Regions from separate parts of the Brevibacillus nitrificans genome, predicted to be linked through region 2. Evidence: a T-box and tRNA genes for the amino acid it is inferred to sense, from the RefSeq annotation. Region 2 holds a T-box; the other holds one or more tRNA genes.
What was found. The T-box of region 2 lies ahead of ileS (isoleucine--tRNA ligase). A T-box ahead of a tRNA ligase gene usually reads a tRNA of that ligase, here a tRNA-Ile.
Positions count from the first base shown of each region.

Region 1: it encodes a tRNA-Ile, which carries the amino acid that the T-box ahead of ileS (isoleucine--tRNA ligase) is inferred to sense. The anticodon was not compared.

Region 1 is NZ_RHHU01000018.1:257,679-262,079, forward strand. It holds gene gyrB (DNA topoisomerase (ATP-hydrolyzing) subunit B) at 1-890, shown strand, start outside; gene EDM59_RS26740 (hypothetical protein) at 943-1,821, opposite strand; tRNA gene EDM59_RS26745 (tRNA-Ile) at 2,437-2,513, shown strand; tRNA gene EDM59_RS26750 (tRNA-Ala) at 2,528-2,603, shown strand; tRNA gene EDM59_RS26755 (tRNA-Asn) at 2,642-2,717, shown strand; tRNA gene EDM59_RS26760 (tRNA-Thr) at 2,723-2,798, shown strand; tRNA gene EDM59_RS26765 (tRNA-Glu) at 2,813-2,886, shown strand; tRNA gene EDM59_RS26770 (tRNA-Val) at 2,971-3,046, shown strand; tRNA gene EDM59_RS26775 (tRNA-Asp) at 3,074-3,150, shown strand; tRNA gene EDM59_RS26780 (tRNA-Phe) at 3,202-3,277, shown strand; tRNA gene EDM59_RS26785 (tRNA-Thr) at 3,295-3,370, shown strand; tRNA gene EDM59_RS26790 (tRNA-Tyr) at 3,439-3,523, shown strand; tRNA gene EDM59_RS26795 (tRNA-Gln) at 3,541-3,615, shown strand; tRNA gene EDM59_RS26800 (tRNA-Lys) at 3,623-3,698, shown strand; tRNA gene EDM59_RS26805 (tRNA-Leu) at 3,717-3,803, shown strand; tRNA gene EDM59_RS26810 (tRNA-Gly) at 3,822-3,897, shown strand; tRNA gene EDM59_RS26815 (tRNA-Arg) at 3,901-3,977, shown strand; tRNA gene EDM59_RS26820 (tRNA-Pro) at 4,007-4,083, shown strand; tRNA gene EDM59_RS26825 (tRNA-Leu) at 4,102-4,183, shown strand; tRNA gene EDM59_RS26830 (tRNA-Gly) at 4,191-4,264, shown strand; tRNA gene EDM59_RS26835 (tRNA-Ser) at 4,274-4,362, shown strand; tRNA gene EDM59_RS26840 (tRNA-Met) at 4,381-4,401, shown strand, end outside.
Region 2 is NZ_RHHU01000003.1:334,705-339,105, forward strand. It holds gene glnA (type I glutamate--ammonia ligase) at 1-1,235, shown strand, start outside; gene EDM59_RS03545 (hypothetical protein) at 1,405-1,947, shown strand; T-box leader at 2,022-2,277, shown strand; gene ileS (isoleucine--tRNA ligase) at 2,349-4,401, shown strand, end outside.

The sequences.
Region 1 (4,401 bases), on a different contig from region 2:
AGCTGGGTAACTCCGAAGCACGGAGCATTACCGAGTCGGTGTTTGGCGATCGCTTCAACACCTTCATGGAGGAGAACCCAGGGATCGCGAAGAAAGTCGTGGAAAAGGCCCTGATGGCTTCCCGCGCTCGTGAGGCAGCTCGGAAAGCACGTGAGATGACAAGACGGAAGAGCGCATTGGAAGTTAGTGCTCTGCCGGGTAAATTGGCGGATTGCTCTTCCAAGGACGCATCTGAATCCGAATTGTTCATCGTAGAGGGTGACTCTGCGGGTGGATCTGCGAAAATGGGACGTGATCGTCACTTCCAAGCCATTCTGCCATTGCGCGGAAAAGTATTGAACGTAGAAAAGTCTCGTCTGGACAAAATTTTGGCCAATAACGAGATCCGTGCGATCATTACGGCACTCGGTACGGGTGTAGGCGAAGACTTTGACATTTCCAAAGCGCGCTACCACAAAGTCGTCATCATGACAGATGCCGACGTGGATGGTTCTCATATTCGCACGCTCCTGCTGACGTTCTTCTATCGTTACATGAGACAGCTGATCGAAGCGGGCTATATTTATATTGCACAGCCACCGCTTTATAGCATCAAGCAAGGCAAACAGCTCCACTACGCCTACACGGACCAGCAGCGTGACGAAGTTCTCGCCACTCTCAAAACGGTTCCAAAGCCAAGTATTCAGCGCTACAAAGGGCTGGGTGAGATGAATGCCGACCAGCTGTGGGAGACAACAATGGACCCATCCATGCGTACCCTTCTGCAGGTAAATCTGGAAGACATCATGGAATCCGACAGTGTGTTTGAAACCTTGATGGGCGATGAAGTAGAACCTCGCAGAGAGTTCATTGAGCAATTTGCGGCTAGTGTGCGTGACCTCGATATTTAATGTGTTTCAAGTGACAAAAAGCTTGCCCTCTGCTGGGCAAGCTTTTTCGCATTTATTGTCTGTGCGATAGGGCTTCTGCTTGCTTTTTGACCCACAGCACTGCTTTCATTTGCGTCAAAAGGAGTAAGCCAGCTGCAAACGTGATGAGAAAACAGAATAACGCCAGGATAGATGCTACGGACCACTCTAAAACAGGGAGCACTGGGAAGGTTTGCCACCCAATGGCGATCAAACCAAGCAGGAATGCGATGCCGGAGCCATGGATCAATCCTTTTCGTACGGAAGGTTGAAGCTGCGTATACTCCGACATCCAAGCAAGAAACGGGATAACTTGGTGAGCATGAAAACCGAGGCCATGCAGCCAAATGATGTTCCCATGCAGACCGAAGTAACGACCTGCGTTAAAGGAGATCCAGACTCCTGCTGCAAAGGAAAAGAGAACGGCAATCATCGCATAGCGAATCCCCACTATGAGGTCAGGACGTAAGCGATAAGCCTTTTTGCCGAAAAACGGAATGGCTGCGAACAGATAAAACAGCACCAGCAGTAAAGCAACAAAAGTAAAAATGGAACCTACCCAGATATCAAAATCTGTGCCGCCCTTCACGAAGCGCGGGTCTACCCCTCGAAAATTTTGTACGGTTTCCGCAAAGTATGAATACAGCGCGAGGAGAATATACGACCAGCGAAAGACTGCTCTACTCGTTTTACTCAGAGCGGTAAACGGCATAATGGCTGCAGTGGACAACAGGAAAGTACCTAGAGCTGCATCGAACGAAAATGCTTTCAGCACATCTCCTTTTGGAAGCACGAAAGCCCCGTGGGTCATCACCCAAATCCCGCACACGGCTGCCAATAGAAAACCAAGTAATCCGGTGAGGACCAGCCATTTCTCCCCCTGAAAGAATGTAACGGCCACTTTCTTATCCATTCGAGCCTCTTTTATCATGTAAGTACCCCATTCCCTTAGTTATAGTCTTAAAGGTACTGGATGATTGAGAGATCCTGGAAATGACTTGAGGTTGAAATCGATCCTTACCTAGAGAATGATATTTCTGATTCGGACTAAAGTCTGAATGGGAAAAGGAAAGAATGTACGAAATTGCGTAGAGACTATCATTTTGTATTCGTTCTGTGCTCGTCATTCAAGCGTTCAAGCAGCGGGAGGGCGCGTAGAGCTGCAAACGGCATCCATTTTGAACTAGGTGGTGTCTTCTCCTCAGACGTTGCCAAGGCAGATCGTGTGGTAGGAAAGCAGCGTGCCGGTATCGTATGAATTAACATCGATCACTGGACGTTCAGCTCAATAAGGGCGCCGTGGCGTGGTTACAAAACATGAATGAAACGTCCAACCAAATGGACGGTTTAAAAAGCGCAAATATGTGACACTATATACAAAGGCACTGCTTGCCTAGGTAGGGGCAGTGCCTTTATAATTCTGATTGGTAAGCTTGATAGAAAGATTTACGATTCGAGAAAAAAAGTTTTAGAAATTCTATTGCAATGAACAAAATAATATGCTAGATTATAGTTCCAAGGGGAACACGGGCCTATAGCTCAGTTGGTTAGAGCGCACGCCTGATAAGCGTGAGGTCGGCTGTTCGAGTCAGCCTAGGCCCACCATTTATACCCTTTATGGGGCTGTAGCTCAGTTGGGAGAGCGCCTGCCTTGCAAGCAGGAGGTCATCGGTTCGATCCCGTTCAGCTCCACCATTATCTGTACATAGACTTCGGTCTGGAAATCGAATTATTCCTCGGTAGCTCAGTTGGTAGAGCAATCGGCTGTTAACCGATCGGTCGGCGGTTCGAGTCCGTCCCGAGGAGCCATCTTCGCTCCTGTAGCTCAGTCGGTAGAGCGTTTCCATGGTAAGGAAGAGGTCGCAGGTTCGATTCCTGTCGGGAGCACCATTGTACATACATATGGCCCGTTGGTGAAGCGGTTTAACACAGCAGCCTTTCACGCTGTCATACAGGGGTTCGAATCCCCTACGGGTCACCTATCACCCACACTAGTTGTTGGGGCCCCCGCAAAGTACTCGGAATATGCTGCAGAGCATACCGTCACTTTGTGGGGAAACGCGGAGGCTTAGCTCAGCTGGGAGAGCATCTGCCTTACAAGCAGAGGGTCGGCGGTTCGATCCCGTCAGCCTCCACCACTTTTGATAATGAAATCATCCAAACATGGAGCTGTGGTGAAGTTGGAGTTCACGCCGGTCTGTCACACCGGAGGTCGCGGGTTCGAGTCCCGTCAGCTCCGCCATTTCTAAAATGGCTGGTTTACTCGAGCGGCAAGTGTTTGCCAAATGCTTGAGGCTCGGTAGCTCAGTCGGTAGAGCAGAGGACTGAAAATCCTCGTGTCGGCGGTTCGATTCCGTCCCGAGCCACCATTTACACTTTCATAAATGCCGGTATAGCTCAATTGGTAGAGCACCTGACTTGTAATCAGGGGGTTGTGGGTTCAAGTCCTATTGCCGGCACCACCTTACTCAAACTGAAAATGTCCGAATGGCATTGACAGCGTATGGGTAACCTTTTACAAGGACAAGCTGGGGAGATAGCGAAGTGGCTAAACGCGGCAGACTGTAAATCTGCTCCCTCTGGGTTCGGCGGTTCGAATCCGTCTCTCCCCACCAGTTTTATACTTGGCTGTTGGGGTATAGCCAAGCGGTAAGGCAACGGACTTTGACTCCGTCATTCCTAGGTTCAAATCCTAGTACCCCAGCCATTTGCATGAGCCATTAGCTCAGTTGGTAGAGCATCTGACTTTTAATCAGAGGGTCGAAGGTTCGAGTCCTTCATGGCTCACCAGTTTTTACAACTTCACATGCGGTCGTGGCGGAATTGGCAGACGCGCTAGATTCAGGTTCTAGTGGTGGCAACACCGTGGAGGTTCAAGTCCTCTCGACCGCACCAAACAACTACAAAACACATGCGGACGTAGCTCAATTGGTAGAGCGTCGCCTTGCCAAGGCGAAGGTCGAGGGTTCGAGACCCTTCGTCCGCTCCATATGTGCCCTTAGCTCAGCTGGATAGAGCGTTTGACTACGAATCAAAAGGTCGGGAGTTCGAATCTCTCAGGGCACGCCACTTTTCATCTAAAGTGAAAAGGATATAGTCGGGAAGTAGCTCAGCTTGGTAGAGTACTTGGCTTGGGACCAAGGGGTCGCAGGTTCGAATCCTGTCTTCCCGACCATGTTTTACAACTGGATAAGCCGGTGTGGCGGAATGGCAGACGCGCGCGACTCAAAATCGTGAGGGAAACCGTGGGGGTTCAAGTCCCTTCACCGGCACCATATTTTTGCGGGTGTAGTTCAATGGTAGAACTCCAGCCTTCCAAGCTGGTCGCGTGGGTTCGATTCCCATCACCCGCTCCATTTTTTTGCGGAGGGATACCGAAGTGGTCATAACGGGGCGGTCTTGAAAACCGTTAGAGTGAAAGCTCACGCGGGTTCGAATCCTGCTCCCTCCGCCATTTAGCCTATAATATTGTGGCGGCGTAGCTCAGCTGGTT
Region 2 (4,401 bases):
ACGTAGAAATCCCTCTGTCCCAGCTGCCTAAGGCACTCGACAACAAAATGATGTTCGACGGATCTTCCATCGAAGGTTTTGTTCGTATCGAGGAATCCGATATGTACCTGGTACCAGATCTGGATACTTGGGTCGTATTCCCTTGGGGAAACGAGCACGGTAAAATCGCTCGCCTGATCTGTGATATCTTCAATCCTGATGGTACTCCATTTGAGGGAGACCCGCGCTACATCCTGAAGCGCGCTCTGAAAGAAGCGGAAGAAATGGGCTTCAGTGCGTTTAACGTCGGCCCAGAACCTGAGTTTTTCCTGTTCAAACTGGATGAAAAAGGCGAACCAACTCTCGATCTGAATGACCAAGGTGGATACTTCGACTTTGCTCCACTCGATTCCGGTGAAAACTGCCGCCGCGATATCGTACTGACTTTGGAGAAAATGGGCTATGAAGTAGAAGCTTCTCACCATGAAGTAGCTCCAGGTCAACATGAGATCGACTTCAAATACGCAAATGCTCTGCAAGCAGCAGACCAAATCCTGACCTTCAAGCTCGTTGTAAAAACCATTGCGCAAAAGCATGGTCTGCACGCGACCTTCATGCCAAAACCTCTGTACGGGGTAGCTGGTTCCGGTATGCACGCCAACCAATCGCTCTTCCGTGGAAATCAAAACGCTTTCTACGATGAGACTGATGAAATGGGCCTGAGCCAAACCGCGAAACACTATTTGGCTGGTATTTTGAACCACGCTCGCGGATTTACTGCGATCACAAACCCGCTGGTAAACTCCTATAAGCGTCTGGTTCCAGGCTACGAAGCTCCTTGCTATGTAGCATGGTCTGCGAAAAACCGTTCTCCGTTGATTCGTATTCCAGCATCCCGTGGAATGGGTACTCGTATCGAAGTACGCAGCCCAGACCCAGCAACCAACCCATACCTCGCTCTGGCTGTTATGCTGAAAGCTGGTTTGGATGGAATCAAGAACAAGGTAGAGGTACCACCAGCGATTGACCGCAATATCTACGTGATGAACGAGCAAGAGCGCGAAGAAAACGGTATTTCTAACCTGCCTGCTACTTTGAAAGAAGCGATCGAGTGCCTGAAATCTGATCCAGTGATTTGCGAAGCGCTGGGTGAGCATGCGCTGCTGCACTTCATCGAAGCAAAAGAAATCGAGTGGGATATGTTCCGCACACGCGTCCACGCTTGGGAGCGCGAGCAGTACATGAGCACATATTAATTAGCCAAAACCCCTTGTGCCACTAGGTGCGAGGGGTTTTTCTTTTTGTTTGGCGAATTAACTCCCTCGTTACATATAGGTTAACTTTCGATAGCAGACAGCCATTTGCGATTGGCTTAGTATGAAAATGCCCATTGTAAGAGCTTGTCTTATTCGTTGGTGGAACGCCATGTGCGATGAAAGTCGCCCGCATGGTGTAGGCTCGTCCGAAAACCGTACTAGGTTAGGCGAGAATAGCGAAGATGAAGAAGCTCCTTCTTTAACAGATGACGTGGAGGTGAGCATTCGACCAGGTGGAAATGCCGTTCAGATTACGGCGAGCTTTAACGAGGACATAAAAGGATTCCGACTGCAGTACGTCAGTTTGAGCGACGGAGTGTACAATGATTTTGACATCACAGATTTGGAGGTTGGAATCGGCACGTACAAGTGGACAGAAGACGGTAACGATCACGTGACGTCAACGGTGACCAAGGACACGGAGCCGAATGGCAGATATGATATCTACAAATTCGAACGGCCAGATGGATCATTTTACGAATTATGGCTGGACAATCAGGGAATCACCATCTCCGTCATTTTCAGTACGCCATATGACCTCGATGATGAGACATTCCGCTCTTATGTCGAGATGCTGATTGCTGATCCTTCCACCCACTTGATGGTAACGGATGAGGCTGGCAATACCTCGAACGACCTGCTGCAAGAATAGGAGACGAGACATCCAAAAAGAAATTTGACAACGTATAAAAAGTATTGTAAAAATGATGTAACCAATTGAACGAACGAAATTCATTGACGAGAAAGAGTAAGCTATTTCCTTGTTCCCCAGAGAGTTGGCCATGTGCTGAAAGCCAACGTTCAAGATGTAGCCGAAAATCCTCTCCGAGAAGGAAGGCTGAAGTGTGCAAGTAAGCTGACCCGGGATCCCGCCGTTAAAAGGGACGCGTATGATGGTACGTAGTAGAGTGCTGAAAAGTCATGGCTGCCATGATCTTTTTGGAACAAGGGTGGTAACGCGAGAGTAAATCTCGTCCCTTAGGGGGCGGGATTTTTTTGTTTTTTTCGGGTCCATTCTCCATCACATTTCATTTGGGAAAGGATGGCAGTCAGATGAAAAGCGTGGATGTGAAAGAAAAAGCGAGGGTTCGTGAGCTCAGGGTCTTGAACCAATGGAGGCAGGACAATACCTTCCAAAAATCAATCGAAAATCGGGAAAGGAAACCCAGTTTTGTATTCTACGAAGGTCCGCCAACCGCCAATGGACAGCCACACATCGGTCATGTCCTTGGTCGGGTGATCAAAGATTTCATCGGTCGATATAAAACGATGGCAGGGTATCGGGTTGTCCGTAAAGCGGGCTGGGATACACATGGACTCCCCGTAGAGCTTGGGGTGGAAAAGCAGCTGGGGATTTCGGGTAAACAGGAGATCGAAAACTACGGAGTAGAGAAGTTTGTAGAAAAATGCAAGAGCAGTGTATTTGAATACGAAAGGCAATGGCGTGAACTGACAGAGGGGATTGCGTACTGGACGGATATGGATGACCCCTACATTACGCTGACCAATTCCTATATCGAGAGTGTTTGGCATATCCTGTCCGAGATCCACAAAAAGGATTTGCTGTATAAAGGACATCGCGTGAGCCCCTATTGCCCGGATTGTCAGACGACGCTAAGCTCGCATGAAGTAGCACAAGGCTATGAAGACGTGAAAGATCTGAGTGCGACAGTGAAGTTCCGCAGTAAAAAGAATAGCGACATCTTTCTTGCGTGGACGACGACACCTTGGACACTCCCCGCAAATGTGGCGTTGGCGATCAACAAAGATCTCGACTATGTACGTGTACAGAAAAATGACGAAGTGTACGTGGTAGCCAAAAATCTGGTGGAGTCTGTTCTAAAGGATGATTTCGTCATCTTGTCTACGCATAAAGGTGCAGAATTCATGGGGACTCCGTACGAACCGCCGTTTGCCTATATCCATGTGGATAAAGGCCATATCGTAGTGGCTGCAGACTACGTCAGCGATAAAAGCGGTACGGGTATTGTCCATACGGCCCCAGCTCATGGGGAAGACGATTACCGGATCACACGCCAGCATGACCTGGATTTTGTCAATGTAGTTAACCTGGCAGGCCGTTATACCGATCAAGTCACTGATTTTGCAGGACGCTTTGTCAAAGAGTGTGACGTAGACATCGTGAAAGACTTGGCTCATCGTGGCTTGTTATTTTCAAAGGAGCGCTATGAGCACAGTTACCCGTTTTGCTGGCGCTGCAAATCTCCGCTGCTTTATTACGCGATGGAGAGCTGGTTCATTAAGACGACGGCGATCAAAGAACAGCTGATCGAAAACAATCGAAAAATAGAGTGGTATCCGGGGCATTTACGGGACGGTCGATTCGGTAAATTTCTCGAGGAACTGGTAGACTGGAACATCAGTCGCAACCGCTATTGGGGAACCCCACTCAACATCTGGCTCTGTCAGGATTGCGGATGTGAGTATGCACCCGGAAGTATAGACGAACTGCGCCAGAGGGCCATCGAACCGGTCGATGAGAGCATAGAGCTGCATAAGCCTTTTGTGGATGAGGTAAAGCTGCGCTGTTCCTGCGGTGGTGCGATGGAAAGAACGCCAGAGGTCATTGATGTGTGGTTCGACAGTGGGTCGATGCCATTTGCTCAGCATCATCATCCGTTTGGCAATGAAAAGGATTTTCAGGAGCAGTATCCGGCTGACATGATTTCGGAAGGGATTGACCAGACGAGGGGATGGTTTTTCAGTCTGCTGGCGGTATCCACCCTCTACAATGGCAAGGCACCGTACAAAGCCGTCATTTCAACCGGTCATGTACTGGATGAAAACGGTCAGAAGATGTCCAAAAGCAAAGGGAATGGGATCGATCCGTGGGAAGTAATCGATGAGTTCGGTGCGGATGCGTTTCGCTGGGCACTCTTGTCAGACAGCGCGCCTTGGAGCAGCAAGCGGTTTTCCAAACGCATCGTAGCGGAGGCGAAGTCAAAGGTCATCGATACGATCCAGAACATCCACGCCTTTTATGCCATGTACGCCTTGCTGGATCAATATACTCCCGCGCCTGATCCGCAGGCAGTCACCAACGAATTGGACCACTGGGTGCTATCCCGATTGAATTCTACCTTGC